DNA from 2 places in the Corynebacterium sp. ED61 genome. Region 2 is predicted to be linked to the other one. Evidence: predicted binding sites of a transcription regulator. Region 2 holds the regulator's gene; the other holds the start of a gene.
The links. The regulator LexA, encoded in region 2, represses DNA repair genes until DNA is damaged. The targets are predictions, from matches to a motif close to CGAACANNTGTTCG.

Region 1: the regulator LexA is predicted to act here: its motif matches at 4,518-4,531, upstream of IM764_RS05340 (HNH endonuclease signature motif containing protein).

Annotation. Positions count from the first base shown of each region.
Region 1 covers NZ_JADGIT010000003.1:337,700-353,195, forward strand. Annotated here, with positions in the region: gene IM764_RS05325 (DNA polymerase III subunit epsilon) at 1-1,069, shown strand, start outside; gene IM764_RS05330 (MurT ligase domain-containing protein) at 1,106-2,407, shown strand; gene IM764_RS05335 (type 1 glutamine amidotransferase) at 2,404-3,138, shown strand; gene IM764_RS05340 (HNH endonuclease signature motif containing protein) at 3,146-4,450, opposite strand; gene IM764_RS05345 (hypothetical protein) at 4,669-5,061, opposite strand; gene recR (recombination mediator RecR) at 5,064-5,723, opposite strand; gene IM764_RS05355 (YbaB/EbfC family nucleoid-associated protein) at 5,727-6,041, opposite strand; gene IM764_RS05360 (DNA polymerase III subunit gamma and tau) at 6,088-8,256, opposite strand; gene IM764_RS05365 (hypothetical protein) at 8,267-8,917, opposite strand; gene IM764_RS10355 (aminotransferase class I/II-fold pyridoxal phosphate-dependent enzyme) at 8,914-10,191, opposite strand; partial or broken gene IM764_RS10360 (sigma factor) at 10,681-11,127, opposite strand; gene IM764_RS05375 (carboxymuconolactone decarboxylase family protein) at 11,094-11,480, opposite strand; RNA gene ffs (signal recognition particle sRNA small type) at 11,537-11,635, opposite strand; tRNA gene IM764_RS05385 (tRNA-Ser) at 11,772-11,860, shown strand; gene IM764_RS05390 (hypothetical protein) at 12,204-12,377, opposite strand; gene IM764_RS05395 (hypothetical protein) at 12,444-12,641, shown strand; gene IM764_RS05400 (type 1 glutamine amidotransferase domain-containing protein) at 12,735-13,268, shown strand; gene IM764_RS05405 (hypothetical protein) at 13,265-13,831, opposite strand; gene IM764_RS05410 (Na+/H+ antiporter family protein) at 13,887-15,236, opposite strand; gene IM764_RS05415 (crotonase/enoyl-CoA hydratase family protein) at 15,313-15,496, shown strand, end outside.
Region 2 covers NZ_JADGIT010000011.1:29-15,524, reverse strand. Annotated here, with positions in the region: gene IM764_RS09905 (DUF4192 domain-containing protein) at 1-1,005, opposite strand, end outside; gene IM764_RS09900 (PAC2 family protein) at 1,148-2,251, shown strand; gene IM764_RS09895 (DEAD/DEAH box helicase) at 2,251-4,821, shown strand; gene IM764_RS09890 (hydrogen peroxide-inducible genes activator) at 4,834-5,805, opposite strand; gene IM764_RS09885 (neutral/alkaline non-lysosomal ceramidase N-terminal domain-containing protein) at 5,826-7,925, opposite strand; gene hrpA (ATP-dependent RNA helicase HrpA) at 8,044-12,135, shown strand; gene nrdR (transcriptional regulator NrdR) at 12,187-12,642, opposite strand; gene lexA (transcriptional repressor LexA) at 13,416-14,183, shown strand; gene IM764_RS09865 (DeoR/GlpR family DNA-binding transcription regulator) at 14,231-15,046, shown strand; partial or broken gene IM764_RS09860 (solute carrier family 23 protein) at 15,077-15,496, opposite strand, start outside.

The DNA of each region.
Region 1 (15,496 bases), on a different contig from region 2:
GACGTCTCGTCTGGTGGCACTGTCCGTGGCTTTTTATTCCCCCGCTATGGAGCCAGTCGAGGCGTGGACTAGGCACTTGAACCCTGGTGAGGATGCAGGGCCGTGGCATTTGCACGGGTACCAGCCTGCGGATCTCGCGCAGGCTCTGGGCTTTGCCAGCTCCGCCGAACTCATCCACGAGGCCCTTGATGGCCGCACCTTGGTCATGCATCAGGTGGGCTACACCTGGGGTTTCCTGGCCAATGAGTTCCGCCGCACCAAGCGTTCCGCGAACCGCGGTCGTCGCGGCCGAGGCCGCGGGCGCGGTGCGCGGAAGGTTCCGGTTCCTACTCCCGTGGAGATCATCGACACGCTCGGCACCGCACGGCGACAGTCCACCGAGTGTTATGACTTCCGTCTGCGGGCCATCGTGGAGTGTTATAACCAGGGCCCTTACGGCGTGGATGCCCCAGAGGAAGCTATGCCTGAGGTGGGGGCGGTGGCGTCGACCGAAAGGGGAAACATCGACCCAGATGCCCTCCTGGAGGCGGACGCTCACCTGACCATGCATCTCCACCTCGCCCAGCTGCGCGCGGCTGGTGCCGGCGCGGGGCTGATCGAGAAGCTACAGCCAGCGGACCTGGTGGCGGATCAGTTTGGAATCCAGCGTTCGAAGATTCGCGTCGATGCGGCCAATGCACCCCGTCCACACGAGAATCCCGGGCAATGGGCCCCGGGTATGAAGCTGGTCGAGGGCATGGAGTTTGTGGTCAGCCCGGATGTCATGAGCGATCCGGACGAGATCATCGGCAAGGGCGTGGCCGCGGGCCTGGTGTACTCAGAGAAGCTGAATCGCCGCAGCTCACTGGTGGTGTGCAACACGAACCACGAGCTGCGCGGCAAGGCGATGCACGCGGATCGGAAGAACATTCCGCTCGTCAGCGATGAGACGTTCCTGGAGCTGCTGGACGATGTGGACAAGGGCAAGCGCGCGCCGTCGCCCACCAGTCCGCAAGCGGGCGTGCGACCCGCCACGCAGGGCATTCCTCCTACGCGCGGCGGAAATCGGCGCTCCCGCAAGCGTCGGTAGCTGGAGCCGGAAGCGGACTCGACTAGTCTGGGGCAAGTGAACTCTAAGGACAGCAGAAGCAACATCCTGCAACGCGCCCGGAGTGCTGCCGCCATCAGCGCGGCGGATCTCGCTACGTGGGCCAGCCGCAAGACGGGCCGTGGCTCCGGCGGCATGATCGGCGGCCTCATCGCGGGTGCCATCGATCCGCACCTGATGAACTCGCTGGCTAAGGGCCGGCCGGTTGCGCTGGTGACGGGCACCAACGGCAAATCCACCACCACGCGCATGCTCGCGGGCGCCCTCCAGTCCGCGGGAACCGTGGCCACCAACGAGGGCGGCGACAACATGGACGCCGGCGTGATCTCCGCCCTGCTGGCGGGGCGCGACGCGGAGATCGTAGTGCTGGAAGTCGACGAGCTGCACGTGCCCAACATCGCCGAGAAACTGGACGCCTCCGTGTTGGTGCTGCTCAATCTGAGCCGTGACCAGCTGGACCGCGTGGGTGAGATCAACAAGATCGAGCGCACCTTGCGCGCGTGTGTGGACGCGCGGCCGGACATGACGGTGATCGCTAACTGCGATGACGTGGGCGTGACCTCCGTGGCGTGGGACTCCCCGAACGTGGTGTGGGTGTCCGCTGGCTTTGGCTGGGCGGGCGATTCCACTAGCTGTCCTCGCACCGGTGGCGCGATCGTGCATCAGGAGCGCGCGGACGGGATCATGGACTGGTTCGCGGTGAAGAAGCTGCCCGACGGCTCCGAGTTCCGTCGGCCGGAGCCGCAGTGGCGCATCACTGATGAGGGCATCGTGGATGCCTCCGGTTCCCTGCACCCTCTCAACCTGCGCCTTCCTGGCAATGCGAACCGCGGCAACGCTACCCAGGCCGTGGCCGCAGCTAAGACTTTGGGCGTGGACATCAGCGCCGCGATCTCCGCCGCCGAGCAGGTGGACAACGTGGCCGGCCGCTACTCCGTGGTGCCTTTCGAGGGGCGCGACGTGCGGCTGATGCTGGCCAAGAATCCCGCCGGTTGGCAAGAGGCGCTGTCCATGGTGGATCGGGACGCCGATTCTCTGGTCATCTCAGTCAACGGCCAGGTTGCCGACGGGCAGGATCTGTCTTGGCTATGGGATGTGCGCTTTGAGAACTTCGAGGATCTCAAGGTGGTCTCCGCAGGCGAACGCGGTACGGATCTTGCCGTGCGCTTGGGCTACGCGGGCGTGGAGCACACGCTGGTCAAGGACACAGTGGAGGCCATTCGTTCGTGCCCTCCGGGGCGCGTTGAGGTGTTGGCGAACTACACGGCGTTCCGTGATTTGAGGCGCGTTTTGGACCGCAACAATGAGGAGCAGCGATGAGCACACTGACTATTGGCCTGGTCCTTCCCGACGTTCTGGGCACCTACGGCGATGACGGAAACGCTCTGGTCCTGCGCCAGCGCGCCCGCATGCGTGGCTTGGACGCGGAGATTCACCGCATCACGCTGGGCGCCGCAATTCCCGAGACGCTGGACATGTACACCCTCGGCGGCGGCGAGGACGTGGCGCAGCGCTTGGCCACCGAGCACCTCCTCGCCGATGGTGGTCTGACCCGCGCGGCGAATGCTGGACGCCCGATTCTGTCGATCTGTGCCGGGTTGCAGGTCCTCGGCCGCACCTTCACGGCTTCTGATTCTGTGGTTGAGGGGCTGGGTCTTATCGACGCCACCACGGATGTCTTGTCTAAGCGCATGATCGGTGAGATCACTTCGACCCCTCAGCTGGAAGGGCTCACCGAGACCTTGACGGGTTTTGCCAACCACATGGGTTCCACCGTTCTGGGTTCCGATGCCTCTCCTCTGGGCACGCTGACGAAGGGCACCGGCAACACTGATGAGGGTGAGCAGGTGTCCTACGAGGGCGCGGTTCAGGGGTCTGTCATCGCCACGTACATGCATGGCCCAGCCTTGGCCCGTAATCCGCAATTGGCAGATCTGATCCTGGCCCGCGCGATGGGCGTAGACATGAGCGAGCTTCCCGAGGTCACGGGCCAGTTCGCTGATCAGCTGAATGGGGAAGTGCAGCAATTGCGTAAGGAACGTCTGCGCTAGGGATCCGCTAGAACGGGATATTCTCGGCTGCTTCGTCATCATCTGCTTCGGTGCGGATGCGGTTGTGCTCGGCGAGAACTCGGGCGCGCCTGCTGGCTCGTCGCTCAAAGGTTTCCCGCCCCAGTACTCCACCTGGCTCGGTGACTACCGTGTGCCCGTCCCCGTGGGAGGTCCACACCTCGGTGCCATCGGGGAATAGGGATACGTCCCACTGCCCTGCGGTCTTCAGCTTGTGGTGCTTGCGGCACAGGCAGTGAAGATTCGACGTTGAAGTTTCAGCGCTTCCGCCCAATGGTTGGCTATGGTCCCAACGGTTGACGTGGTCTAGGTCGCAGCGCTCGGCGATGACATCGCAGCCCGGGAAGCGGCAGTGTCCGTCTCTGCCGATCACGCTGGCGCGAATTGTCGGCGTGGGCTGGTACCCCGCGCATCGTGCCCACCCAGGGGATGCGACGTGCGTGACCCGCTGCATCCACTCCGCGCTCGCTTCCTGTTCCAGCCAGTCTCCTGCGATCCATACGCGACCAGGCTCGGCCTCGGATTCAGAGACTGTCGCAGGCCGGTAGATGTTCAATGTGACCTCGGTGGTGCACTGCCCGCGCAGGAGAAGCATCAATGCAGCTCCTCGGGAGCACTTTTCCTGCCGACATACACTCTTGATCATCTGGATGAACTCCTCCGAATCACCCTTGTTCATGGTGAGGAAGAAATCAGTGACTTCGGCGCCCCGCTCATCCCAACCCAGCTCCGGCTGGTGCGGCTTTCCCTTGTCCTCCTGGCGTACTTTCTCATCTGGATCTTTCGGCCGGGCGGGCGGATGATGCTGGTAGATAATGTCCCGAATCAGCTTGCCCACTCGCTTCACAGACGGCGTGGCCTGCAATGGCCTGCGCGGAGACAAAGCCTGTAGGAGATCTGATTCGACCACCTCGTGAAACTCTGGAGGGAGGCACTCTAGGGAATCAGCTAGGCGTCGAACATGATCGAAGGAAAGATGCCCCTGGCCCAAGTTGGCTGCCAGGCGCGGGAAGTTGAGCAGCATGAAGCCGATGCAGACGTAACTCAAAGCGCGGTGCTCGGCCACACCGAGGCGCACGCCCAGACGCGAAGAGACATCGGCAACGCATTCCTGCACGTCAGGCACACACATGCGGGCGATCGCGAGGTGGTGCTGGTTAGTTAGGACTGCAGCTCGGCTCAACGGATCCGCATCGTCCAGAATGCGCCACGACGGCTCTGGCGCGTGTAGGTGCGGCTCGCTATCCGTAGGTGTATCTGTGTCCGATTCGAAGAGTGGTTCGGTGACGTTCATGGTTCCCCCTGCCCCATCAACTCAAGGTCCACCGGCAATCCCCACCAGCGCTAACACCTTAAGTAGTAGAACAAACGTTTGAAGTTATACCCTAATAATACACGCCTACGGGACACCCGTCCACACTTATCGAACACTTTCTCGAAATATTTTTGTTCCGGTTAACTCGCCCCGCAGTCAATCCCACAAGCAGCCAGCCCCCCAAAAAAACCCAGAACCTAGTGCCCCAACTTCCACGTGGAGTACATCATCGGCAGCTGCAAAGGCACGCGCACAAAAGCAATGGAACGCTCGGTCAAGCCCTTGTTCCGCCAATCCCATGCCATCTTGATGTTGCCCGGCCACACGCCCGCCAGGAACGCGGTCGCGGTGGTGGACACGGCGGCCTCATAGGAACGCGACATCCGGCCCGTCAAAGACCCAGCGATCGCAGCCCCCAAGGCCAACTCCACAGCGCCGGAACCATACGTCCACACGCGCCTGCCACCAGGCAACTCAGGCGGAACCAAGGTGTCGAAAGGCTTCGGCTGAGCAAAGTGCATCACCCCAGCAAAACCGAACACTCCTGCCCAAATCGCCCGTCGGATAGCGTCACCATTCTGCTTCTTCATGCCTACAGCCTAGTGCGCCCAGCAAAAGCGCGAGACAAAGTCAGCTCATCCACGAACTCCAAGTCCCCACCCATCGGAATTCCAGAGGCCAATCGGCTCACGGACAAACCTGGAAAATCTCGCAGCAGACGCGCCAGATACGCCGCGGTGGCCTCGCCTTCCGTGTTCGGATCCGTGGCGATGATTACCTCGTTGACCTCGGGGCCAGGTTCCAGAATCGGCTCGTTGTTTGCGTCGACTTCATTGGTCGGAACATCCGGCAGCGCACCACCGACACGCTGCACCAACGCCGTGATATTGAGCTCCTTGGGACCGATCCCGCCGAGGGGATCCAGCGCACCACCAAGCACGTGGTAGCGGCCGCGATACTCACCCGTGCGCTCGATGACCTGGATGTCCTTGGTCTCCTCGACCACGCACACCAAGGACTTATCGCGCGAGGAATCAGCACACACGCGGCACACCTCCTCTTGGGAGATGTTGTGACAAATGCGGCAGAACGTCACGCCATCCTGCAGTCTTCCCAGAGCAGTTTGAAAGCGCTGCACATCCTCTGGATCTTCGTCGAGGAGATGCAGCGCAATCCGCTGAGCGCTCTTCGGCCCAATGCCGGGGAGCCGGGAGAACTCGTCGATGACGTCCTGTAATGGACCTTCGAACAAGTTCTAGAAACCCATTCCGTTCATGCCCTGAGACAGTGGACCCATCTTCTCCTGGGCCAGGTTCTGCAGCTTGTTGTTCGCATCGGTAAACGCACCGAGAACCAGGTCCTGCAGGGTTTCGATGTCCTCAGGATCCACGATCTTTGGATCGATGCTGAGGGACTTAACCTCGCCGGAACCAGCCATTTCCATGGTGACCAGGCCGTTGCCTGCTTCACCGGTGACCACAGAAGCGACGATTTCCTTCTGGGCTTCCTGCAACTGCGCCTGCATCTGCTGGGCCTGCTGCATGAGCTGGTTCATATCTGGCTGGGTCATGACGCGGTTCCTTTCGTTGGGTACGCGAGCCACTCTACCCGTCCGACTAGCGTAATCGCTGCCCACCTAGGTGTTTCTCCACAAGTTCACCGGCAATATCCAGCGGTTTCCGATGGTCAGCCTCGCCAGGTCCTTCGGCGATCTGGTCGAGGAACTCATCGTCTTGTTCTTTTTTCGACGCCAACTCTGGCTTTTCCGGTACCGGCGCCCGCGGGGACGGGTCGGCGGGCTCCGGTGGAACGGAGTCCCATTCCTCTTCCGGGGGTTCCGGAGGCAGAGGCACTCCGTTGAATCCGTTGTCCACGTTGTGCTGGTGCTCGGAGCGATACTTCTGAGCGCGGGCTTTCCAGCGCGGCTCGGGCTTGTCCGTGCTGGCAGGGGTGGAGGTGTTCGCGGAGGGCTGCGGCTGGGTTGACGCGGGCTTTTGATAGGCCTCCGCCATGGCTCGGGCGCGCTCGAGAGCGCTGTTGGAGTTGCTCTTCAGCTCAGCTGGGTCAAGGCCAGTTTCCTGCGGGATGATGCCGCTCGGAGCGGCCTCTGCTTTTCCCGGCTGCGACGGCTCCTTCTGCCTATCTCCCACCACCGCGATGACGGTCAGAGGTGAGCCGAGCGCTTTTTCTGCAGCTTCGGCGTAGATCTTGCGGTTGGCCTCGGAGTTCACGAATTTCGCGAGCGCTCCGGTGTGGTGACGAACCAGGAGCTCGTCGGCTTCAGTCTGCTCGTCGGCGGCCACTGCATCACGGGCGGCGATCCAAGCGCTGAGGTTAGATTCCTTGACCAGCGCCAGGATCTGCGTCCACTCCTCGGCCGCGTTGCGCGGCGAGTTGGGCTGCGGCTCGGGCTCGGGCACTGCGACTGGCACTGGTTCTGACTCTGGTTCAGTCTGCGCTCGGTTGCGGTCCATGATCTCGCGAGCGCGGCGGGCCTCGGTGATAACCGGATCCTCCTCGACGGCTGGCTGGGCAGGCTCTTCGCGCTTGGCCTTGGAAGGACGCTCGTAGCGGCGGCCAGAGGAAAGAACCGGAGCCGTCTCTTCCGCGGAGTTCGTCACTGCAGGCGCATTGCCGCGGCCCTTCTCCAGGGCCTCCACGCGCTGCGCCAAAGCCTCCACCGTCATGCCCGCGGCTGGCAGCGCCATGCGCGCACACAGGATCTCCAGAAGCAGGCGTGGGGCAGTCGCGCCACGCATTTGGGACAGCCCCTCATTGACTAGTGCTGCACAGCGGGTGATGGTGGCCTGGCCGAGAGCCTGTGCCTCTTCGATCAATACCTCCTGCGCCCCCGCGGGAGCATCCACCAGACCGCGCTCGAAAGCATCGGGGACAGCCTTGAGAATGAGCAGGTCACGGAACCTATCCAACAGATCGGTGGCGAAGCGGCGCGGCTCGTAGCCTGCGTCGACAACATCATCAACCACACCGAACAAGGACGCCTGATCCTGATTCGCCAGCGCATCCACCGCCTTGTCGATCAAGGCAGAGTCCGTCACACCCAGCAGCGCCAACGCGCGCTGATAGGTCACGCCCTCGGGTCCGGAACCGGCCAGCAGCTGATCCATCAGGGACAACGAATCACGCGGCGAACCACCGCCCGCGCGCACCACGAGAGGATAGACAGCATCCTCGATATTCTTACCCTCACCAGCAACAACGCGCTCCAACAGGCCGCGCATCGCCGGTGGGGTGAGCAGGCGGAACGGATAATTGTGCGTACGCGAGCGGATGGTGGCCAGCATCTTTTCCGGCTCGGTGGTCGCGAAGATGAAGATCAGGTGCTCCGGCGGCTCCTCCACGATCTTCAGCAGAGCATTGAAGCCCTCCTTGGAGATCATGTGCGCCTCATCGATGATGAAGACGCGGTAGCGGGAATCCGCCGGGGCGTAGAAAGCGCGATCGCGCAGCTCACGCATGTCATCCACGCCGTTATGCGTGGCAGCGTCCAGCTCGGTGACGTCCAGCGTGCCGGAGCCGCCGGGCGCCAGGGCAATGCACGAATCGCACTTCCCACACGGCGTGGATGTGGGACCTTCCACACAGTTCAGGGAGCGGGCGAGGATGCGCGCGGAGGACGTCTTGCCACAGCCGCGCGGGCCGGAAAACAGGTACGCGTGATTGATCTGGCCGCTATCCAACGCCGTCGACAGCGGCTCCGTCACATGCTCCTGGCCCACCACTTCAGCGAAACTGGCAGGACGATACTTCCGGTATAAAGCCACGATCTAGACCTTACAGTTCCGCCGGGACACGCCATAGATCGTTCAGGTTCACCGCTTGTTCCGCCATCGCTGTCTGCACGCCGCCCAGACCTTCGCGCAGCGCGAGATCGTATTCAGCATCCGTGAGCATTATCAGCTGCGCCGGCACAGTGAGCCGCCCTGGGTGCGTGAATTCGATGTCTGACGTGGCCGTTTGGGCACTTCTCTTTCCGCCCGACGTCACCTCGTGCGCATGCGGGACTCCCTCTTCCCAGACAAATGGCACCACCAGCAGGCCGTGCTTCGCCGTGATGGAGCTATCCACGGAAGGGCCCAGCTGTGGGAGGAACGTGCCCGGCTGCGGCGAGCGAGCGCCTGGGTTCTCCGCGATCATCGTGGCTGCTGCGGTGACCAGCTCCGCGGCGGTGGACGAATGGCCCGTGGTGATCGTCAGAAGCTCGACGCGCAGGTCAGAACCGTCTTCGGTCTCCAGCGCCGGCTCAATCTGGGAGGCGTTCAGCGTCATGGCGACGGTTTCTGGGCGATCGGGGGTGGCGTCGTCGACAAGAAAAATCTCAGCCACCTCAAATGAGGGAAAAGACTCCCCCACCTGGCGCGATGAGACCTGAGGTTCGCCGGGCAGAAGGTCCTTTACCCAGACGAGGGTTTCCTGTTCATTCATGAAGCGTCGGATTCCAACTTCTCGATGGCGGCCAGCAGAACGCAGGTGGCGAACCCATTCATCGCGACCTCTAACTGATCGATGGTGGGCATCGACGGGGCGAGGCGGAGGTTGCTGTCCTGCGGATCCTGCTTCAGGGGGAACGTGGCGCCCGCGGCGGTGAGGGAAACACCCGCTTCCTTGGCCAGCTCCACCACGCGGGAGGCAGTGCCCGCCAGCAGATCGACGCTGATGAAGTAGCCGCCCTCGGGCTCAGTCCACTCGGCGACGTTGTACTGGCTCAGACGGCGCCGCAGGATCTCAATGACGCGCGTGAACTTCGGAGCCAACGACCCGGCGTGCTTGCGCATGATTGCGCGCACGCCTTCGTCGTCACCGAAGAACTGCAGGTGAGCGAGCTGATTGACCTTGTTCGGGCCAATGCCGCGGATGTTGGCGATCTTGCCGTACCAATCCAAGTTGGCCTTGGAGGAGGCAAAGAAAGCCACGCCCGCCCCGGCCAGGGTGATCTTGGAGGTCGACGACATGAACCAGAAGCGGTTCGGGTTACCCGCCTGCTCCGCGAGTTCGAGGACGTTGATGACCTCGGGGAATTCATCCGTCAGGGTGTGGACGGCGTAGGCGTTATCCCAGACGATGCGGAAGTCAGGCGCGCCGGTCTCCATCTCCGCCAGCTGCTGCGCCACCTCGCGGGTGATGGTGACGCCCGTTGGGTTGGCGAATATCGGCACGGTCCACATGCCCTTGACGGCGGGATCCTTGGCCAGCTCGCGGACGGCATCCATGTCCGGGCCGGTGGAGGTCATGGGCACGGTGAGCATCTCACAGCCGAAGAGCTCCGTGATGGAGTGATGGCGATCGTAGCCCGGAACGGGGCAGATCCACTTCACTTCTTCCTCGACGGACCACGGCATTGGGGAGTCATTGTTGCCGAAGGTGTAGGACCAGCTGATCAGGTCAAACATGATGTTCAGCGAGGACGCATCTCCCGCGATCACCTGATCAGCAGGGATACCCAGCAAATTGCCCCACAGGGAGCGAAGCTCGGAGAGGCCGTTCAGTACGCCGTAGTTGCGGACATCCAGGCCGCTGGGCGAAATGAAGTTATCGCCGGGGAGGCTGAGCAGTTCCGTGGAAAAGTCCAGCTGCTCGGAGCTGGGCTTACCGCGGGTGAGATCCAGATTCAGGCCTGCGCCTTGGAGCTCTTCATAGGCTGCAGTGATCTCTGCTTTATCAGCAAGGAGCTGCTCGGTGTTGATGTTTTCACGCTGCATGGGTGCGTCAGCCTCCCTAGGGTTTTTGGTCAAGTCCCAAGCATAGTGACCGGCGAGACAAGGCGCAGTTAGGTGCTCTATCCTCTTCGCCGCGTTCTGCTGAACTTGGATCCCTGTCACAGCGGAACCAGCAGTACCCTCGAAAATCACCCACCGTTCCATGTCTGCAGATTCCGCCACAAGCATCACACCAGCGGTGTGCGTTGCGATTCGAAACTGTGGGTAGCCATATTTGGAGAACAATCCCGCGAGGAATCTGTAAATCTTGTCCCGTCCTACGATTGGATTACGAGCAGCGCTGGCTGTTCCGCCCGAGTCCACCCACAACACGGCACCTTCCGAAATCGCGAACACGAATTGCCTCAATTCGCCTGTAGCCAAGAGGTGGCTGAGCTCTTCCACGTGTTTGGGGTCTAGCTCGGATATGGAGGCAGTTCCGCTGTTTTCCGGATCTCCATGGTTGCCTTGATGGGAACGGAGCAACTCGCGTGCTCTGGACAGTCTCTTCCTCACGGCAGCAGGTGTGCTGCGCAACACGGGAGCCGACTCAGCCGCGGAGTAACCCGCGACATCCACCAACACCAACGCTGCCCGGTCGAGCGGCGGAAGCAGTTGCAACAACCGGGTTACTGCCAGATCGATATCTGGGTGCTGCAGCTCCCCAGCCGTAATTTCTGGCAGCCATTGGCCCACGTACTCAGTGCGTTGATGCGCGGCACTTCGAGCGACGTCCAATGCGAGGCGTGTAGTCACCGTGGTCAGCCATGCGGCAGGCTTTTCCGGTGCCTGAACGAGCAACCTCGACAAGGCTTCTTCAGTGACGTCTTCGGCACTCTGCCATTGCCCAATGATGTTGTACGCAAGAGCCGTCAACCTTCGGAAGTGGGTGCGATATAGGCGCTCTACTTCCTGCTCAGGCGTCCGACGCGGTTCCATACGTTGATGGTAGCAATGGCCGCGACGAGGTCGGCCGTCGTTGATTTTCCAAGGGCTTCGAGAGCTTCGTCGAGCACTTCATCCTCAAATTGCTCGAGCTTTGTCCCCATCGTTGTGACACGGAGAATTAATTCCTCCCGCTGGTTTTGTGGCGTGACGTCGATTTTCTTTTTCGACGCCTCTTGCGAGTGAAGGTTGATGCAGAACTCGCAGCCGTTTAGTTGTGAAGCATGGAGCTGCACCATGAGCCGTTCCCTGGTGCTCAGCCCACGACTTGCTGCCTCGAGCGCGATCATGGCTGCGTTGAAACGCTGTTTCAATGAAATTGATTCCATACAGTGATGACGAATCACCGCGCCGCATTGTGACAAATTACTGGTCAGCCGTATTTTCCTAGCCCACCCCAGACATAAAAAGGGGACCCCGCGCACCCGGTAGAGCTCACTGACCCTTGCTGCATTCCTGCCCTGGGGGAGTTCATGAGATAACCGCCGCACGGAATCCTGTCATCATGCTAACCCACTTGCCCCAACGGATACAAAGGCTCCCACACAAAGCCCGCGCACACAGGGATTTTGCTCCAAGGTTGCCGATTGTGTAACCTTTCCGGAGTACATGAGAGCCACGGCTCGAGTGTTCGGCATGGAGGATTCGACTAGCGGCCTATGTCACACGCCTGGAACGCGTGCGGGAGTCACATCCCTCAGGGGTTCAAATCCCCTATCCTCCGCCACACCCCCCTTGGACCTTCAGGTTCAAGGGGTTTTTCGTTGCGCAATCACCGTCCGGGCCGCGCCCCGCCATACTTTCGTACCAATTCTCGATAGCAAGTCTGCGTTTCCCCAAGTAAATGTGGCGCATGTGACTACGCGACGGAAGGAATAGTAGGAAAATATGGGGCAGTCTAAAAAGCGGGCAAGCATGGCGTCGAGTAAGGCGAACAAAAGGCCCACAAAACACCAAGGGCTTCATGTAGCCTACTTACCAAGAGTAAGAAACTCCCTGGAATCGGCACACTCACCGTAGACGACAACGGTGACCTGCACACCCCGCAATTCACGCTGGCACCGTTAGACCTAGAAATTCACGTCGAAATCTCCGACCTCGAAGAGGACAACGAAGCCAAAGCCACAGAAGCCATCCGCAATTTCAGGGCGCTGCCCGCAAACGCCCTCGAAGCAGCCACAAACGCAACCTTCGACTACTACAAAGACTTCGCCAACGAATTCGCAGATGACGAAGACGTCCAAGAATGGCTCCCTCAGATCGAGGAGCCAGCGAAGGTATGGGAACACGTCACCTTCCCAGACTATGCCGTGGCACAGCCAGGGTACGAAGACGATTCACCCTGGTACGTGGTCCTCGAATGCGAATGCGATTGGGAAGAAAAACAAGGTCTGCAGCTGGTTTTCCGCAATGGGTCCGAAATCACCGAGGCCGGCGAGTACGACGGCTTGCCGGACTGGAGTGACGACATGCACGACGCTTCCGGCGACGGGCCTTACAAAAACTAAAGATAAGAACCCCCGCTGCACATTTGTGCACGATTGAACGATCGCGTCTACCCTCGGCAATGGACACACAACCTCAACGCAGGAGGCATAATCATGGCTCAACTAGAAAACAAGAACATTGCAGTCTTGGCCACCAACGGCTTCGAAGACAGCGAGCTCAGTTCCCCAATTGAGGCGGCAAAGAGCGAGGGCGCGCAGATCACCCTCGTGGCCCCATCCACTGAGGACATCGAGGGCAAGAACGGCTCCAAGGTCTCCGTGGACACCACCACCGAGGAAGCCCGCGGCACGGACTTCGACGCCATCATCCTTCCCGGTGGCACCGGCAATGCCGATCAGCTGCGGACGGACGAGGCCGCGGTGGAGATCGTGAAGAAGCACGTCGAGGCCGGCAAGCCACTGGCCGTCATCTGCCACGGCGCGTGGATCCTCACGGACGCAGACGTGCTGCGAGGACGCACCCTGACCTCCTACCCATCCCTGAAGACGGACCTCACCAACGCTGGTGCCACGTGGGTGGACGAAGAGGTGCACGTGGACAACGGACTCGTTTCCTCCCGCACCCCGAAGGACTTGGATGCGTTCAACGCCAAGCTCGTCGAGGAATTCGCTGAAGGCCAGCACTAATTAGTTTCGGTAGTTTCCGCTTCTACCGTTTCGTTGAACTCGGCAGTATCCAGCTGCCACGGCTCATGGCGCTCCGGCTTATGGAAGGCCATGGGCGTTTCTACTTTCAACCATCCGCGGTATTCCGGATCCGGCATATCTGCAGGTGGTTGAGCTGATTCTGAGGGAGTTGCGGATTCGGTGGGGGGTTGGCGCGCAAAGGCCTCCGGGTTCGATGTCTCGAAGGTGCCGCAGAGGTTGGTGTCATCGAGCTTGACGGGCTTGATGTCCATCTCCACGCCCTCGCCGCGCAGGTACACGTTCTGGTGGTCGGAATCCGGATCCGAGTTGTCCTCGATCTTGTCCGACTCTGAGTCCATCAGCTCCTTGGCCTTATCGGCCGTCACGCCGGGGCACTGGACATAAAATTCCTGGTAGTCCGGCCCGTAGATCACTGCGAAGTTGGACTCCGCGTACTGTTCCCGGCCGTCGTCAAGGTTGCGGGAGATTTCCTTGCCGCAGGCGCTCAGGCCCAGCACCATCGGCAGAATAAGAGCAGCCGCCACAATCCGTGATCGCTTCATTGTGCGCCCTCTTTCTGTTTATCCCCGGCAGCCGAACAGTTGTCTGTGCCTGATCTTAGAGCACCATCGCCGCAATCCAGCCGGAAGCCAGCAGCGGGATGTTGTAGTGCAGGAAGGTCGGGATGACGGAGTCCCGGATGTGGTCGTGCTGGCCGTCTGCGTTCAGGCCGGAGGTTGGGCCCAGTGTGGAGTCCGACGCCGGGGAACCAGCATCGCCCAGCGCGCCAGCAGCGCCGATGATCGCGATTGTTGCCGCTGGGCTGAAGCCCATGGCGGTACAGAGTGGAACGTAGATCGTAGCGATGATCGGCAGCGTGGAGAACGAAGAGCCGATGCCCATAGTGACAACCAGGCCCACGATCAGCATGGCGACGGCTGCAGCGGGACGGTTTTCGCCGAAGATCTCCGCAGTGGCGTCTACGAGGGTTTCCACCTCGCCGGTCGCGCTCATCACGGCGGCGAAGCCCTGGGCGGTGATCATGATGAAGCCGATCAAGGCCATCATCTTCATGCCGGAGGTGAAGACATCGTCGGCCTCACGCCAGTTCACGGCACCGGTGAGCATGAAGATAGCCAGGCCGGTCAGAGCACCAATGAGCAGCGAGTCCGCCTCAGTCTCCATGGACTGCATGATCACCTGCACCGCGAAGGTAGCCACCACGGCAACGAGTGCCACGATGATCTTGTAGCAGGAGATCTCCTCGGGCTCCTTGGCATCCGCGATGGGCAGGTTCTCGTAGTCGCGTGGCTTGCGGTAGGTCACGAAGACTGCGACCAGCATGCCGGCGACCATGCCCAAGGCAGGGATGGTCATGACGTGCACGATGTCCACGCCGGAGGTGTCCAGTCCGGCGGTTTCAATGTTGCCCAGCAGGATCTCGTTGAGGAAGATATTGCCGAAACCCACGGGGATCCACATGTAGGTGGTGACCAGGCCAAACGTGATGACGGACGCCACCGCACGGCGGTCCAAGCGCAGGCGGTTCATCACGCCCAGCAGCGGCGGAACGATCAGTGGAATAAAGGCAATGTGCACGGGGATGAGGTTCTGACTCATGATCGACATCGCCAAAATGCCCGCGATCATCAGCCACTTCGTCACGGCAACGGCGCGGCCGACAGTTACGGAATCGTCGTTACCTAGCTTCTTCATCACCGAGCGTGCCAGCAGCGTGGGCAGCCCAGAGCTAGCCACGGCCATGGCGAAGGCACCCAACAGCGCATAGCTCAGCGCAATCTGCGCGCCGCCGGAGAGGCCATCCTGGAAGGCGACCATGGTGGTGTCGAGACCAATTCCACTGAGCAACCCACCCACGAGGGCGCCGATAAATAGGGCCAGGACCACGTGCACGCGCACAGCGGCGAGCACCAACATGACCAGCACAGCAATGAGAACAGCATTCATGCTGGAAAATATACGGCAGGGAGGAAAAAATTCGTTAGTCGCGGGTCACCCCTCCCGGTGCTCTAGGGTTGGTGGCATGAGCAGCAGCAACGTGACATTTACTCGAGGCACCGGCGAGCTAGAGAACATCGCCTACATCACTTTGGACAGGCCGGATAAGCTCAACGGCCTCACCCTGGAGATGCTGCGCGATCTGACGCGCTACTCCAAGGAGATCGCCGCTGATCGCAGTATCCGCGCGGTGATCGTGCAGGGCGCGG
Region 2 (15,496 bases):
GAGCGTGGTCAGTGCATCGATCTCCCCCGCCCTGCTTGGCCTGCGCAGTTCTTCCCCACAGCGCTGCAACGTGTGGAACGCTGGCATGCCTTCCCCGTTGCCGGCCAGCACCGTGGACAAAAGCGCCAGGATTCTACGCCTGACTTGAGTGCGCGTCTTGCGCGCCGTTTCCGCCAGCAGTTCTCGCACAATGGGCGCCCGGTCCCCCACGCTCAACGTCACCAGCAGTGGATGCAGGCGCTCGTCACGAGATAACGCTGCGATTGCCAGCAGTACCTTGCGGCGGGTACAGGCCTGTTCCAGGGCAGCTTCACCGCGAACAATCTCGGTAATGGACTCCATAACGGTGATGGCATCGCGCACAATGGCTAGAGATTCTTTTTCTGATTCCCCGGAGTCCACAAACGTCCGTGCGTAGAGGGGCTGGATGTTCGTCGTAGGATCCAACCAGTGATCGAGCTCGGCTCGGCTCGAAAACACCTTGGCTCCATGTACTGCACTGTGCGAATGCATGGGGTTGTCCGTCAGAGGTGCAATCTCACCAGTTTCCTCGGACTCTAGGTCGATCCACGTAGCCCCAGTTTCAATCGCTGTTGCCCACCAGGATCCGAGTACCCGCATGTCTCGATCGTCGAGGATCCGGTCGGCACACTCTGAGTACTCTTCCGCCACGTCTCGGTGCGGGTGCACGCAGTACAGCAACGCACGAACGTCCTCCATGTCACAAAGAGCGTGATCCATTGCGCGCACGGCATCGTCAATAGATTCTTCGGCGAGATCTGCACGCACCACAGGTCCTACTCGGAAGCGTGTGGAATGTGGAGCCTCTGGGATGATTCCCACGATGATCAGTGAACGATCTGGGACGAAGCCCATCATGGAGGGAAGTGCGGCGAAGATTGCTCCGGGATCGGATCCGATAAGAATCGGGTGGTGCGGAATATCGGGGTCGGTGGTGGTGTTGGATGAAGTGTCATCGAAGAACGTCATGGGGTTATCTTCCACGGATCACATCCCGCATCGCTTTCCCGTAGTGGGAAGCAGAATGGGTTTTCCCAGCACGGTGTGGAAAACCCTCAAGCTGTGAATAGTCGTCCGATACGGCTGCTAACCTAGACAAATACCTGAGCGAGAAGGGAGCGCCAGCATGACCACCAATGATCGCCCGGCATTTGATCGCTACAACCAACCAGACAACGGACGCAAAAAGGATTCCATGTATGAATTGGAATTCCCTGGTCCGCTGTCTACTCACGGGCAGCAAGAATCCCTTCCGATGGTCGTGGCTCTTGAGGGCTACGCTGATGCTGGTCAAGCCATCAACCAGGCCTCTACTCACCTCCTGCAGGCCTTGGACCACAGCCCCGTTGCCTCGTTCAATGTGGATGAGTTGATCGACTACCGCTCTCGTCGTCCCAGCGTGACCTTGGATCACTCCAGCGTGGCAGATCGGGAGAGCTTGGCACTCACGTTGAATCTGGTCAAGGACACAGAAGACCGCCCCTTCCTGCTGCTTTCCGGGCCAGAACCGGATCTCAAATGGGAAACGTTCAGCCGTTCCGTGGTGGACCTGGCCAAGCGCTGCTCCGTAGACCGCGTGGTCACTCTGTATGCCGCACCCATGACGGTGCCGCACACTCGCCCACTGATGATCAGCGCCCACGCCTCGGATCGCTCCTTAGTCAAGGACTTCCACACGTGGGAAGCACGCATGATCATTCCTGGTTCGGCGGCTTTGGAGATCGAGCTGAACCTGAAAAAGGCCGGCATCGAGACCGTCGGCGTGACTGCGCACGTTCCGCACTACATCTCCGCTTCGGACTACCCAGAGGCTACCCGGGCACTGCTTTCCGCCGCGGGCAAGGTCACTGAGCGCGAGATTCCACTGGGAGCTTTGGACGCTGACATCGACCGCATGAAGCGCCAACTTGCTGATCAGGTGGAAGAAAACCAGGAGATCGCCGCGATCGTGGGCGCCCTGGAGCAGCAGTACGATCTGGAGGCAGAGCGCCAGCGCAAGCGTCGAGAAAACAACCTTCTGGCACCCGGTGAAGACATTCCTACGGGAGACGAACTAGGCGCGGAGTTTGAGGCGTTCCTCGCGGAAATGTCCACGAGTCCAGGGGAACAAGCTGAATCCCAGGGATCTGGCGGTGCCGCTGAGCAGAATGACTCCGAGCAGGAAGACTCGGCGGAAAGTACTGAGGAAGATCAAGCTCGGCGTCGAGAAGAAGGAAATGAGGACAGTTAGTGGGCGTTGCCGCTGACCTCGCTCGTCTACTCCCGGACATCGAGGAAGTTCCAGAAAGCCTGGTCGACGATGCCATTCTGGAATCTTTTCTCGGATGGACCAGGGACCGTGGAATCACCCTCTACCCTGCCCAGCAAGAGGCAGCCACGGCGCTTGTCGCGGAGGACAACGTCATCCTGGCCACGCCAACCGGTTCGGGCAAATCCATGGTGGCGATCGCCGCGCACTTCGTGGCGCTGGCACGCAAACAGCGCAGCTTCTACACCGCCCCCATCAAAGCCCTGGTCAGCGAGAAATTCTTCGACCTGTGCCAGACGTTCGGCCCGGAAAACGTCGGCATGATGACCGGCGATGCGACCGTCAACGGCAACGCTCCCATCATCTGCGCTACTGCGGAGATTGTTGCCAACATTTCGCTCCGCGACGGCGCGAATGCCCGCATCGACCAAGTGGTCATGGACGAGTTCCACTACTACTCCGAACCCGATCGCGGTTGGGCGTGGCAAGTATCGCTTTTAGAACTTCCGAACGTCCAGTTCCTGCTGATGAGCGCCACGCTCGGCGACACGCAATGGCTGCAGGAAGACCTCACCCGCCGCACCGGTCGCACCACCACCCACGTCACGGGCAGCGTCCGCCCTGTCCCCCTGGAATTCCAGTACGTCTACACGCCGATCCACGAGACGGTGGAGAGTCTTCTCGACGCAGGCCTCGCCCCGATCTACATCGTGCATTTCACCCAGCGAGAGGCTGCCGAGCACGCCCAGGCGCTGACCAGCGTGTCGATGATCGATGCCGAACGGAAGCAACAGATTGCCGAGGCGATCGGTGATTTCCGCTTTACGTCCGCCTTCGGCAAGGTGCTGTCTAAGCTGCTGCGCAAGGGTATCGGCATCCACCACGCGGGTATGTTGCCGAAGTATCGTCGCCTGGTGGAGAGACTGTCTCAACAGGGCCTGCTCAAGGTCATTTGCGGTACAGACACCCTCGGCGTGGGCATCAACGTGCCCATCCGCACGGTGTTGTTTGCCGAGCTGGCGAAGTACGACGGTATCCGACATCGCATCTTGAAGTCCCGCGAATTTCACCAGATCGCCGGACGTGCCGGACGCGCGGGCTACGACACGCAGGGAACCGTGGTGGTTCAGGCGCCCGAGCACGAGGTGGAAAACTTCCGTCTCCGTCAGCGTGCGGGCACCGATCCGGCGAAGCTAAAGAAGCTTCGCAAGAAGGCCGCCCCGGAGGGCCGTGCGACGTGGTCGGAAAAGACATTTGAACGCCTGACCACCGCAGAGCCCGAGGAATTGATCAGCCAATTCCACGTCAGCAACTCAATGCTGTTGAACGTCGTGGCACGTCCCGAATGGACATATGGCGCGTTGCGTCACCTCATTCGTGGCAATCACGATACGCGGACGAAGCAAAACGCCTCCATTCACCGGATCATCGAGCTCTACCGTGGCGTGCTGTGGGCTGGCGTCGTCGAAGAATACGACGACCCACAGACTCCGACCGGAAAGAACGCGCGGCTGACAGAGGATATGCCGGTCAATTTTGCTCTCAATCAGCCACTGTCTCCCTTTGCCTTGGCCGCATTAGATCTTCTTGATCCCGAATCGGACACGTACACGATGGACATCATCAGCACGTTCGAAGCCGTGCTGGATGACCCGCGACAGATTCTGACCGCCCAGATGAAGGCCGCGAAATCCGAAGAAATCGCAGCGCTGAAGGCCGAAGGCGTGGACTATACCGAACGCATGGCGCTGCTGGAAGAAGTCACGTGGCCCAAGCCCTTGGAAGAGCACCTCGAAAATGCCTTCGAGATGTTTTGTGAAGGCAGCCCGTGGGCCCGAGATTTCGATATCAGCCCGAAGTCCATCGTCCGGGACATGATTGAGAAGGCGATGACGTTCTCAGACTTCATTGCCACCTATGGCCTGGCCCGGTCCGAAGGCGTGCTGCTGCGCTATCTCACGGATGCATGGAAGACACTCGATCACTCTGTGCCCGCCAAGCACCGCACGGAGCAGTTGGAAGACGTCATCGTGTGGCTTGGCGAGCTGATCCGACAGGTGGACTCCTCACTCATCGAAGAGTGGGCGACGATGGGCGACGAAGATACGCCGCTCACCGAAGAGCAAGTGGCTGAGATCGCATTTGGCGTGGAAGATGCGTCCTTGCTGTCCTCCAACCCGCGTGCCTTGACGACTATGGTGCGCAACTTGTTCTTCAGGCACGTGGAGCTGTTCGCCTTCGAGCGCGAAAACACGCTGGCTGCATTGGACGACTATATGGATTCCCCACCAGAGTGGCCCGCTGCGATGGACGATTACTTCGAGGAGTACGCCGACCTCGGACTCGATGCTGATGCGCGTTCGGGCGCGATGATCCGCATCCAACGCGGTCAAGGCTGGGATGGGCCAGACAACAACCTGTGGTTGGTCCGGCAAACCTTAGATGACCCAGAGAAGGACCACGGTTGGGCTTTCGAGGGAGAGGTTGACCTCGCAGCTACCGATGAAGCTGGCGAAGTGCGATTGCGTGCGCTGCGCATAATCCAGGGCTAGCAGCCTGTGGAACTAGCGCGCCAAACCATGGGATTCGAGAAATTCGTGGCTTTCCGCCTCCGCGTCCCGATACGCGCTTGTGAGCATTTCGCTTAACTCCGCGTAGTCACTGGTTCGCGTGGTGCTCGCACGAAACGCCAGAACCACGGAGCGGCTCGCGGTGTGTGCTCCACCGGCGAAGCGAGCAAACGCCAGGTGTGGGCGGCGGCATTCAGCGGCCACTGCGCTCAAGGGAACCAGCGTGGCTCCAAAACCAGCCGCCACTAGTTGCATCACGGTGGTCAGGCTGGCCGCTCGAGTCAACGCCGTGCGGGGATCCACAGGGATATCCACCGCGTGGCAAATGTCCACCACTTGGTCTGTCAGGCAGTGTCCGTCGTCAAGTAAAAGAATGTTTTCCCCGGCGATCTCGCTGAGCGCCAAATCTGTTCGTCCCGCCAGCGGGGAATCGTACGGAACCACAAGCACGAATTCTTCGTCGTAGAGCTCGATGGAATCAAAAGTGGTGCTATCCACAGAACCGCCGAGTACCGCTACTTCCAGATTTCCGGAACGCAAGCCCTCCTCCAGCGCGTGAGTTCTGTCTTCCACGATCTGCGGCTGCAGCTCCGGCGCGGCCTCGGGAAGCCGGCCCAGCAAATGCGGCAGCAGGTATGGGGCGATGGTCGGGATGATTCCCACCATTAGATCCCCCACCAGTCCGCCTTGTGCGCCGCGGGCCTGCCCCACGAACGCATCGAGGCTTTCCAGCGTGGCCTGGGCAAACGGCAACAGGGTTCTGCCGATGGGTGTGATGATCACCTTGCGCGTGGAGCGTTCCACGAGCTGCACTCCCAGTCCGGTTTCTAACGCCGCGAGCCCCTGCGACAGCGAGGGTTGGGAAATGCCCAAGTGTCGCGCTGCCGCACCAAAATGCTTGAACTCCGCGATGATCGCGAAAGTTCGCAGCTGGGCGAAGGTCGGCCGAAAGTCTTTATAAACCACCCTTTCACCCTACCTAAGCGTTAGACCACGGTAATGGTAGTTTTCGCCTCATATGGCGTGAGTTGCCCGCCAATGGACTTGGAATCACCACGGAAGCTCAAGGCGTACTTGCCTGGCTTCATCTCTGCGGTATTCCACGAGACGGTGACGGTGGTACTCCCCCACGAGTTCGCGAAGGTAATGAGCGTGGATTCGCTGGAATCGTTGGCCACCACTGCGCCGTCCTCATCGGTGATGGTCAAATACCCTTCGCCGTGGCGCAGGTTGTTGTTTGGGTTGGCGCCCACAAATTTTGCGGTGGCGCTGTTTCCCGACGTCACCACGCCCGGCTGTTGCACGATATCGCCAAACTTCTTGCCGAAGGGAGCGATGTCCATCCACGGGTTGGCTCCCGGTGCAGGAGGGATATGTCCCGTGAGATCCCCGGCCGGGCCACCTACTGGCACCTCTTTGCCTTCGTGCATGGCTTGCGTCAGATCGTGGAAAATCTGTTGCATCGCTGGGAGTTGGTTCCTTCCGAAGGCGGTGGCTCCACCTTCATAGTTCTGAGTGGAATACTCCTCTGGAGTGGTGACGTAGTGCCCGTAAGAGTTGACGTATCCCTGGGAAATGACCGTGTCCAAGGGCACATTCAAAGCCTCGGCAACCACTCGGCGCAGCCGCAGTCCAGACACGATAGTGGCCTCAAATCCGTGAGAGATGAGCACGAGTCCACCGATCCGATGAATGTAGAACGGGAAGACCTGCTGCAGCATGCCGGGGATGAAGCCGACGGGAAGCAACATTTCTTTCGGATCATGGATCTCATGCATCTGCGGAGGAACCACGACTTTGCCCACTTGCTCGACCCACGGTGTGCCGCCTCGCTCACCCTCTTGGAAGCCCAGCAGAGGTTCGCCACCGCCGTCTTCCTGCGAGGACGCGGCAAAGGCGGCGCCGAGGATGGCCGGGCTGGTCTTGCCCGGTTTGCCATCCGGGGTCCATTTTCCGTCGACCTGCTGGTTTGAGATGTCCATCCACCGATAGATGCCGCTGACCCCTCCACCAGAGATTCCGGGGATGTCGCTGGATCCCGCGATGCCACCCATCAGCCGCTCGCCGATGATGCGCGCGGAGTCCATGGAGTTGACTCCCGGTCCACTATCAGGCGTGAGCCCGAGGTTTGGAGTGATGTCTCCTGGGGAGGAATTGGCGAATGCGGCTACGAATGTAGCATTCTCTGGATGTTGGTGATCCACGCCGAGCGCTTCTTCGGTGGCCCATGCGGCATAGCCCTTGTTATCTGTACCGACGTGACGGTACGTGTGTCCGTTGCTCGTGGGGTGCACAGCGAACCAGTTGATAAAGCCCACGGTCTTGTCACCACGATGGATGCGCAGCGTTGTTGCCGCTGGATCGATGCCCTCCGGGAATACGTCTTTGTCTTCCTGCGGGTTCTTGTCGAAGGCCTCTCGTGAGCGATTCACGCTGGCGTTATGCACCTCGGCACGGGACAGGGTGATGTCTGAGGGCTGAATATCGTCATGCGCACGCACGATGGAATCTACAATGCCTGAGACGTTGGCCTCAAAAGTGATGGGACGGAATCCGCCCACAGTGATGTCCACCATGAGGTGGGCAGAGGTACCACCCGGGGCAATGTGCGTGTGCTGGGCGTGCAGCAGCACGTTGTGCTGGCCGTACAAGTCGCCGAACTTTGCCTTTAACCGCCGCAACACTTCTAGGTGAATGGACTGAAACATCAGGCCCACATCCGCTGTGCAGTGCACCACTCGCTGCCCGCTATCGGGGTCCACGAAGATGAACGAACGTGCATATTGACGACGCTGTAGCCCAATGGACGATTGCTCCAGCACGGCATACCCATTCATTCCCGCGCCCCACGGCTCTCCAGTCATGTCTGCCATGCCACGGCCAACTTCGAGGGATCCTCCAGATTGCGCCCCGGCGGCTCTTTGGGAGATGGAAGACCACAGCACGCTGCCGCTGATTGCGGCCATCCCAGCGAAAAAGATGCGGCGGGAAAACGGGGAATTGAACACGCTTCCCGCTACCTCGGTGGCTTGAGCCAGAGTGGCTTCGGTGTGCGTGCGGGACTGCCCCATGGTGTCTTTAACCATCAGCGTCGTTCACTTTCTTCGAATTAGATATTCATTAGCTAGGCAATACTAAACAAACGAGAGTCGAGCGTGGGGCGGAAATGAAGAAGCCCGCAGGCCACTTGTTAGAATCTTTTTGGTGAGTACCCCCAATAGCGACAAACCACGACATGACGGACACCCCCGCGGCACGTCCGGTCCCCAACGTCGTAAACGTCGGAGAGGTCGCTCGTCCCGCCCCTCACGCCCCGTGCGCACCATTGGTCCCATTAGCTTTCCGGATCAACTGCCGGTCAGCGAGCGGCGTGAAGAGATCATGAAGACGATCTCTGAAAACCAGGTGGTCATCATCGCGGGCGAAACTGGATCCGGCAAGACCACCCAGATTCCGAAAATGTGCCTCGAGCTCGGTCGTGGACGTTCCCAGCTCATAGGTCATACTCAACCTCGCCGTATCGCCGCCCGCAGCGTCGCGGAGCGTATCGATGAAGAACTCACCTCCTCCAGTTCAGAGAACGCAAAGCTGGTGGGCTACAAGATCCGCTTCGATGACAACATCAGTTCGTCCACCGCCATCAAGCTCATGACGGACGGTGTGCTTCTCAATGAGATTCAACGCGACCGGCTCTTGCGTGATTACGACACACTCATCATCGATGAAGCCCACGAACGCAGCCTCAACATCGACTTCCTCTTGGGCTACCTCAAGCAGTTGCTACCCAAGCGCCCGGATCTCAAACTGATCATCACCTCCGCGACCATCAACCCCCAGGCATTCGCAGAGCACTTCTGCGATGCTGCAGGAAAGCCCGCGCCGATCATCGAAGTGTCCGGTCGCACTTACCCGGTGGAAGTTCGCTACCGGCCGCTGGTTCGCGAGCATCTCAACGACAAGACTGGCGAGATTACGGAAACGGAAGTCGATCCTCTCGACGGTCTCGTGGAAGCCTGCCGCGAACTCGTGCGGACTGGCCCCGGCGATATCCTCTGCTTCTTCTCTGGAGAACGAGAGATCCGCGATGCCGCAGACGCCTTACACGCCGCCTTCCCCCACAACCGGGGCGAGCAGATCGACATACTCCCGCTATTCGGCAGACTCTCCAACGCCGAGCAACATCGAGTCTTCTCCCCTGGTGGTAAGCGACGCATCGTGCTAGCTACCAACATTGCGGAGACCTCGCTGACCGTGCCCGGCATTCATTACGTGGTGGATACCGGCCTGGCACGCATCTCCCGCTACTCCCACCGCACAAAAGTCCAGCGCCTCCCAGTCGAAGAGATCAGCCAAGCTAGTGCAACGCAGCGATCCGGCCGCTGTGGCCGAACCGCAGACGGCATCGCCATCCGCCTGTACTCGGAAGAAAACTTCCACGCTCGCCCGGAGTTCACCGACCCGGAAATTCTTCGCACGCACCTGGCCAGCGTCATTCTTTCCATGATCGCACTGGGTCTCGGGGATATCGACGAGTTTCCCTTCCTCCAAGCTCCCGATAAGAAGTCCGTCCGCGATGGTGTGGCGCTGTTGCACGAGCTGGGCGCGCTGAAGGTGGCGTCGGGAAAAAAGCACCAGGCCGGCGGGCAACAACAACTAACCCAAACTGGCCGCGATATGGCTCGCATTCCCACCGATCCTCGGTTGGCACGCATGCTCGAGGCAGCCCACCACAACAACGTTCTGGAACAAGTCGCGGTGATTGTGGCCTCCTTGAGCATTCAGGATGTGCGGGAACGTCCGCTCGAACACCAAGGCAAGGCGGACCAGCTGCACGCCCGCTTCGGTGCGGACTCGGACTTCATCAGCGTGCTCAAGCTCTGGAACTACCTGCAGCACAATCGTCGGGAACTCAGCGGCAACCAGTTCCGCAAGCTCTGCCAGAGCGAATTCATCCACTACATGCGCTCTCGCGAATGGATGGATTTGGTGCGCCAGCTGCTGACAGTCATCCAGGAACTCTCGTGGAGCATCCCCAACATTGCCCACGTGCGCGACATGGACTTCGACGAAGAAAACATCCATGAAGACGCGGTGCACAAATCAGTACTCACCGGCCTGCTGACTAATATTGGCATGCGGGAAGGCAACTCCAAGCAGTTCACTGGCACGCGCAATACGCACTTCGTCATCCACCCCAGTTCCCAGCTGTCCAAAAAACCACCGCAGTGGGTCATGGCTGCCGAACTGGTGGAAACCTCCCAGGTTTTCGCGCGCACGGCCGGTCCAATTGATCCTGCGTGGGTGGAAACCATCGCGCCACACATGACCAAGACTGTGCATTCCGAACCACATTGGTCTAGCTCTCGCGGCGCAGCGATGGTCCACGAAAAGGTCTTGATGCTCGGATTGCCGCTGGTTGCGGACCGAACCGTCAACCTGGGACGAATCGACAAACCACTGGCGCGCGAACTGTTCATCAGAAATGCCCTGGTGGAAGGCGATTGGACCACGCGCCACAAGTTCTTCCATCACAACCAGGAGTTGTTGAACGAGGCCAGCTTGTTGGAAGACAAGGCCCGCAGGCGGGACATTATTGTCGACGACGACACTCTGTTCCGGTTCTACGATTCCCGGATCCCTGCCTCTGTCACCTCAGCTCGGCATTTCGACGCGTGGTGGAAGAAGGCCCGTCATACCGACGCCGGTTTGCTGGACTTTTCCGCCGATGCGCTAATCGAATCCGCTGAGGGGGCGACAGCCGCCCACGAGTTCCCTGACGTGTGGCAGCAGGGCAGCTTAGAGTTCGAACTCAGCTATGTCTTCCAGCCGGGAGACCCGCGTGACGGAATCACCATGCGCGTGCCACTTCCCTTGTTGGCTACGGTCGATTCCCAAGCCACGCAGTGGCTGGTCAGCGGGCTGCGCAAGGAACTGTGTGTATCGCTGATTAAGAGCTTGCCCAAGCCACTACGCAGGAGCGTGGTGCCCGCTACGGACTTCGCGGAACACGCACTGCAACGTATGACGCCTTTCGACGGAGCCATCGATGCAGCGCTGGCTGATGCGCTTCGGTCACTTGGTGGCAGTGGAATCTCCGCATCGGACTTTGATTGGTCCAAGGTGCCATCCCACCTGCGGATGAACGTGGCTGCCATTGATCGACGAGGCCATGTGGTGGATCAGGACCGCGACGTCGCTGCGCTCCAACAGCGACTCACCTCTCAGGTCACCAACGCTATTGCGCAAGCCGCAGCCCGCAGCCTGGGTTCTGGATCTGATGCGCCCGATCCCGCCGACGCAGCTTCTCATGGTCGCCACGGAAGGCCGAAAAGTGGCGATAAGACTAAGTCCGGGAATGGTCGAGATAAGAATTCTGCGCAGGGTAAACCTGGCGGACGCAACGCTTCAGGACGCGGCGGTGCTGCCACTGGCGGTGTGCTGGCCCGCGCCGCCAACTGGGATGCAGAAAACATAGGGACGGTTCCAGAGACGGTAGAAACCATCGTCGATGGGCAGACTGTGGTGGCCTACCCCGCGATCGTCTCCGTGGACAAGGGCGTGGTGTTACGAGCGTTCCCCACGCCGCAAGCGGCTGCTGCACAGCAGTTCAAGACGGTTTTGACCATGATGACGAAGACGGTAGCCGTCTCGCGCGCACAGATGCTCAAAGGCCTGCCGCTGCGACAGCGCGTTGCGTTGGAGAATTTCCCGTATGTGGGCTTTGACTCACTGTTGGAAGATCTTGTCACCGTGACGTGCAAGAGTATTTTGCAGGAGCACGGACCAGTTATTCGAGATCCAGACCGGTGCGCAGAAGTCATTAACATTGCTCGGAAGCAGGGTGCCACTGGGGTCCGAAAGGCTGTGGTGGAAGTTGCACCTGCAGTTTTGGCGGTTGCGGACATGGCCGAGGAACTAAGGGAGTGGAGTGGCGAGCCCATAGAGGCAATGCGTCAGCAACTGGATTTCTATGTGGGATCTCATGCCGTGGCGCGCCATGGGGTTGCTCAACTTAGGCATGTTCCGCGGTACGTGGCTGCCATGCAGGCCAGGTTGGACCTGATGGAGACTGATCCGGACAAGGAAGAAGTGCTGGACGGGCAAGTCTTAGACGCGGAAAGATACCTGGCTAAGACCCTGGATAGATTGCCTGAGGCGCGAGCGGCTTCTCCGCAGATCAAGGAGATCCACTGGATGATTGAAGAGCTCAGGGTCAGCTTGTTTGCGCAAAACTTGGGTACCGCACGCTCGGTATCTGTCCAGAGGATTAAGAAGGCACTCGACAAGATTCGCTAGGGGTTGTGCTTCAAGGCCTCGGAAGATTCAGTGCTGAGCTCTGCATCTTAGCTAGCTACGGGCGCGGTGAGCGCGGAGTGATTCGATCTCCTGCTCAAAATCCTCTGCGCTATCGAAGGACTTGTACACAGAGGCGAAGCGGAGATAGGCCACTGCATCCAGGTTCCTTAGAGGTTCCAGAATCGCGAGGCCAATTTGGTTGGCCTGCACTTGTGAACCGTGAACAGCGCGAACGTTCTGCTCTACTTCGTGGGCCAGTCTCTTAAGTGCATCATCTGACACATCACGACCCTGGCATGCCCGGCGAACGCCTTTGATCATTTTCTCGCGGCTAAATTCTTCAGTCACCCCGCTGCGCTTAGTAACCAGCAAAACGGAGCGTTCCACGGTGGTAAAACGGGTTTCACATTCGAGACATTCTCGACGACGGCGAATCGCGACACCGCTTTCCACGGTTCGGGAATCAACTACACGCGACTGTTGGGAACTACAAGAAGGGCACAGCACGCCACTCATGCTAGTCCCGATGCAGCGTTTAAAGGAATAGCGGGCTCAAACCCATAGTCAGAACCATGGTCCCCACCGAAAGGGACATACCACCTGGAGAGGTAACGAACTTCTCTACATTCTGCGTCCATCGTTCCAAGAACCTAGATGATGCGTTATCGAACGCTGCAGAAGAATCTTCCACCAGACGCTCGCTCCTACGAACACGCGCTCGTGAAGGAACGATCGCCCTTCCCTGCCCATGGGTGTTCGAACGCTGCGTGGATTCAGGAACTTTCGGAACAAGAAGGTCCGTGAAAGATTCCCGAGGTGGACTGATGGTAGAACCGCTCTGTGCGGGGATCGACGACACGATACGCTCTGCACGTGCAGTACGAACAGAACGGGAATCCGGGCGAGTCAGCGCAGTAGTCATATTGGCCTTCTTTCTTCTCAAACAATCGTCATGAGGACAAACCTCGGTGATTTCATGCATTTGCCACTTCGGCTAGCTCACGCATGTAATTCTCACGACCAGTGCGGCCATCGACTACCTGCGAGCCATCCGAACAGGCACGAAGATCATTAAACTCACCGGCTAGACAACCAGAGTGGATTTAATCGAACACTGAACGCCTTTGGTACGAACGTTCGATTTCATGCCTTAATGGAAAAATAGCACGCCCGTTCTAAACTGTCCATTCATTTTCCAAGCTTTTTCGAACAGATGAACCAGACTAAGTGACGTTGATGAGGTAGGGTGAGAACCACGTCGAAATCTTCAAGGAGCACACATGAGTCCACTTTCTTCCGCCGGAGATGAGCAGCCCGTCGCACCCGAGGCCCGCCGCAAGCCAGGCCGACCCCGTAAGTCCGCAGCAGATAAGGCGGCAAGCGCCAAGGGAAAGGGTCGCGATTCTCTCAGTGAGCGCCAGCGGCGCATTCTAGAAGTCATCACTGATTCCAAGGTGCTGCGTGGCTACCCCCCAAGCATCCGCGAAATTGCAGAGGCCGTTGGTCTGCAGTCCACTTCGTCGGTGTCCTATCACTTGACCCAGCTCGAGGAGAAGGGGCTGCTTCGCCGAGAAGACAAGAAGCCGCGTGCAGTTGATATTCGCGGATATGAATCATCCCCAGGACGGTCTAAGCCAAGCGAAAACGCCACTGAAGCCAGTGATGCGCGCCCTGAAGCCTCGTATGTTCCCGTCGTCGGTCAGATCGCCGCTGGTTCTCCGATATTGGCTGAGGAAAACGTAGAAGCGGTCTTCCCCCTCCCAAATGAACTCGTGGGCAGTGGAGAACTTTTCCTCCTGCAGGTTGTCGGTGAATCCATGCGAGATGCCGGCATCTTCAATGGAGACTGGGTCGTCGTCAAGTCCCAAAAGGTCGCAGAACTGGGCGATTTTGTGGCCGCGATGATTGATGGAGACGCCACCGTTAAGGAATGGCACAAGAACGAAGACGGATTGTGGCTGCTCCCCCACAACGATCTGTTCGAACCAATTCCTGCTGAAGAGGCGGAGATCTTGGGCAAGGTCGTCGCCGTCCTCCGTAAGATCTAGACGAGGTAATCGATTAGCCCTAGGAGAAAGGTCGTCCGCCCATGCCGTTGCGGTCCACTGAACGTCGCCGGCAAATATTGTCGTTGACCGCCGTTAAGGGTCGCGTCACGGTAATTGAGCTCGCGGAGAAGTTTGGCGTCACGGCAGAAACAATTCGGCGCGACCTGGCCACACTCGATGCACAAGGCGGAATTCGCCGAGTACACGGTGGCGCGGTCCCGTCACAGAACTACCGCACGGAATTCACCCCATTCGAATCGCGCGCCCAATCTGCGCTCGACGCTAAACGGCGTATTGCTCGCAGAGCTCTCGAGCTACTTCCGCCTCCTGGCCGCACCTTGTTTCTCGACGGAGGAACCACTACCGCTCTCATGGCAGAAGCTCTCGCCACCTCGGGACTAGAGAGCATCCCCCACGCCCCTACCAGCGGTTATGTTCCTCCCTACAAGCTGATCACGAATTCACTACCCATCGCCAAAACTCTGGCAGATTCCGAATACTTCGATATCCAGCTTCTCGGCGGCAAAGTACGCCCACAGGCGCAAGCGGTCGTAGGCAATATCGCCACCCAAACCATCGCAGTTCTCAGAGCTGATGTGGCATTTGTAGGCACCAACGCTCTTACCCTAAATCACGGGCTCTCCACCCCTGATGAAGAAGAGGGCGCTGTGAAACGCGCCATGGTCACACACGCCGAGCACGTCATAGCCCTCGTAGATGCCACAAAGTTCGGGCTGGATTACTTAGTCAGCTTCGCTGCTATTGAAGACATCAGCACCGTTGTCACTGACCTACAACCACACGAGTCCTACGTCGCCGCACTAGAGAATGCTGGAGTTTCTGTAGCCTTCGCTAAAAAGTAGCCACCCGGTATTCAGCAGTCGCCACCACGACTATTCCGCGCGTGCCGTATTGACGTATCGGCCTTCCCCCACGTGATCGTAAAGCCAACGCATCACTGGATAGCCCACAATGATGCCAACCGAACCCCACGCAATGCCCTCCAGCTGAACGCTGCCTACCGTCAACGTTAGATTTCCAATGCCGGCGATGATGGCGACGGATGCCGCTGTGAGATTGACTGGATCCGTGAGACGAACGTTGTTGTCCTGCCAAATGCGCACTCCCAGCAGCCCAATCATTCCGTACAAGACGATCGTTGCCCCACCCAATACACCGACTGGAATCGTCAAGATGGCAGCCCCGAACTTCGGGATAAAAGCCAACGCAATGGCAGTGAACGCAGCCACCCAATACGCCGCAGAGGAATACACCTTGGTGGCAGCCTGAAGTGCCCCAGGTTTTGTTCCGTC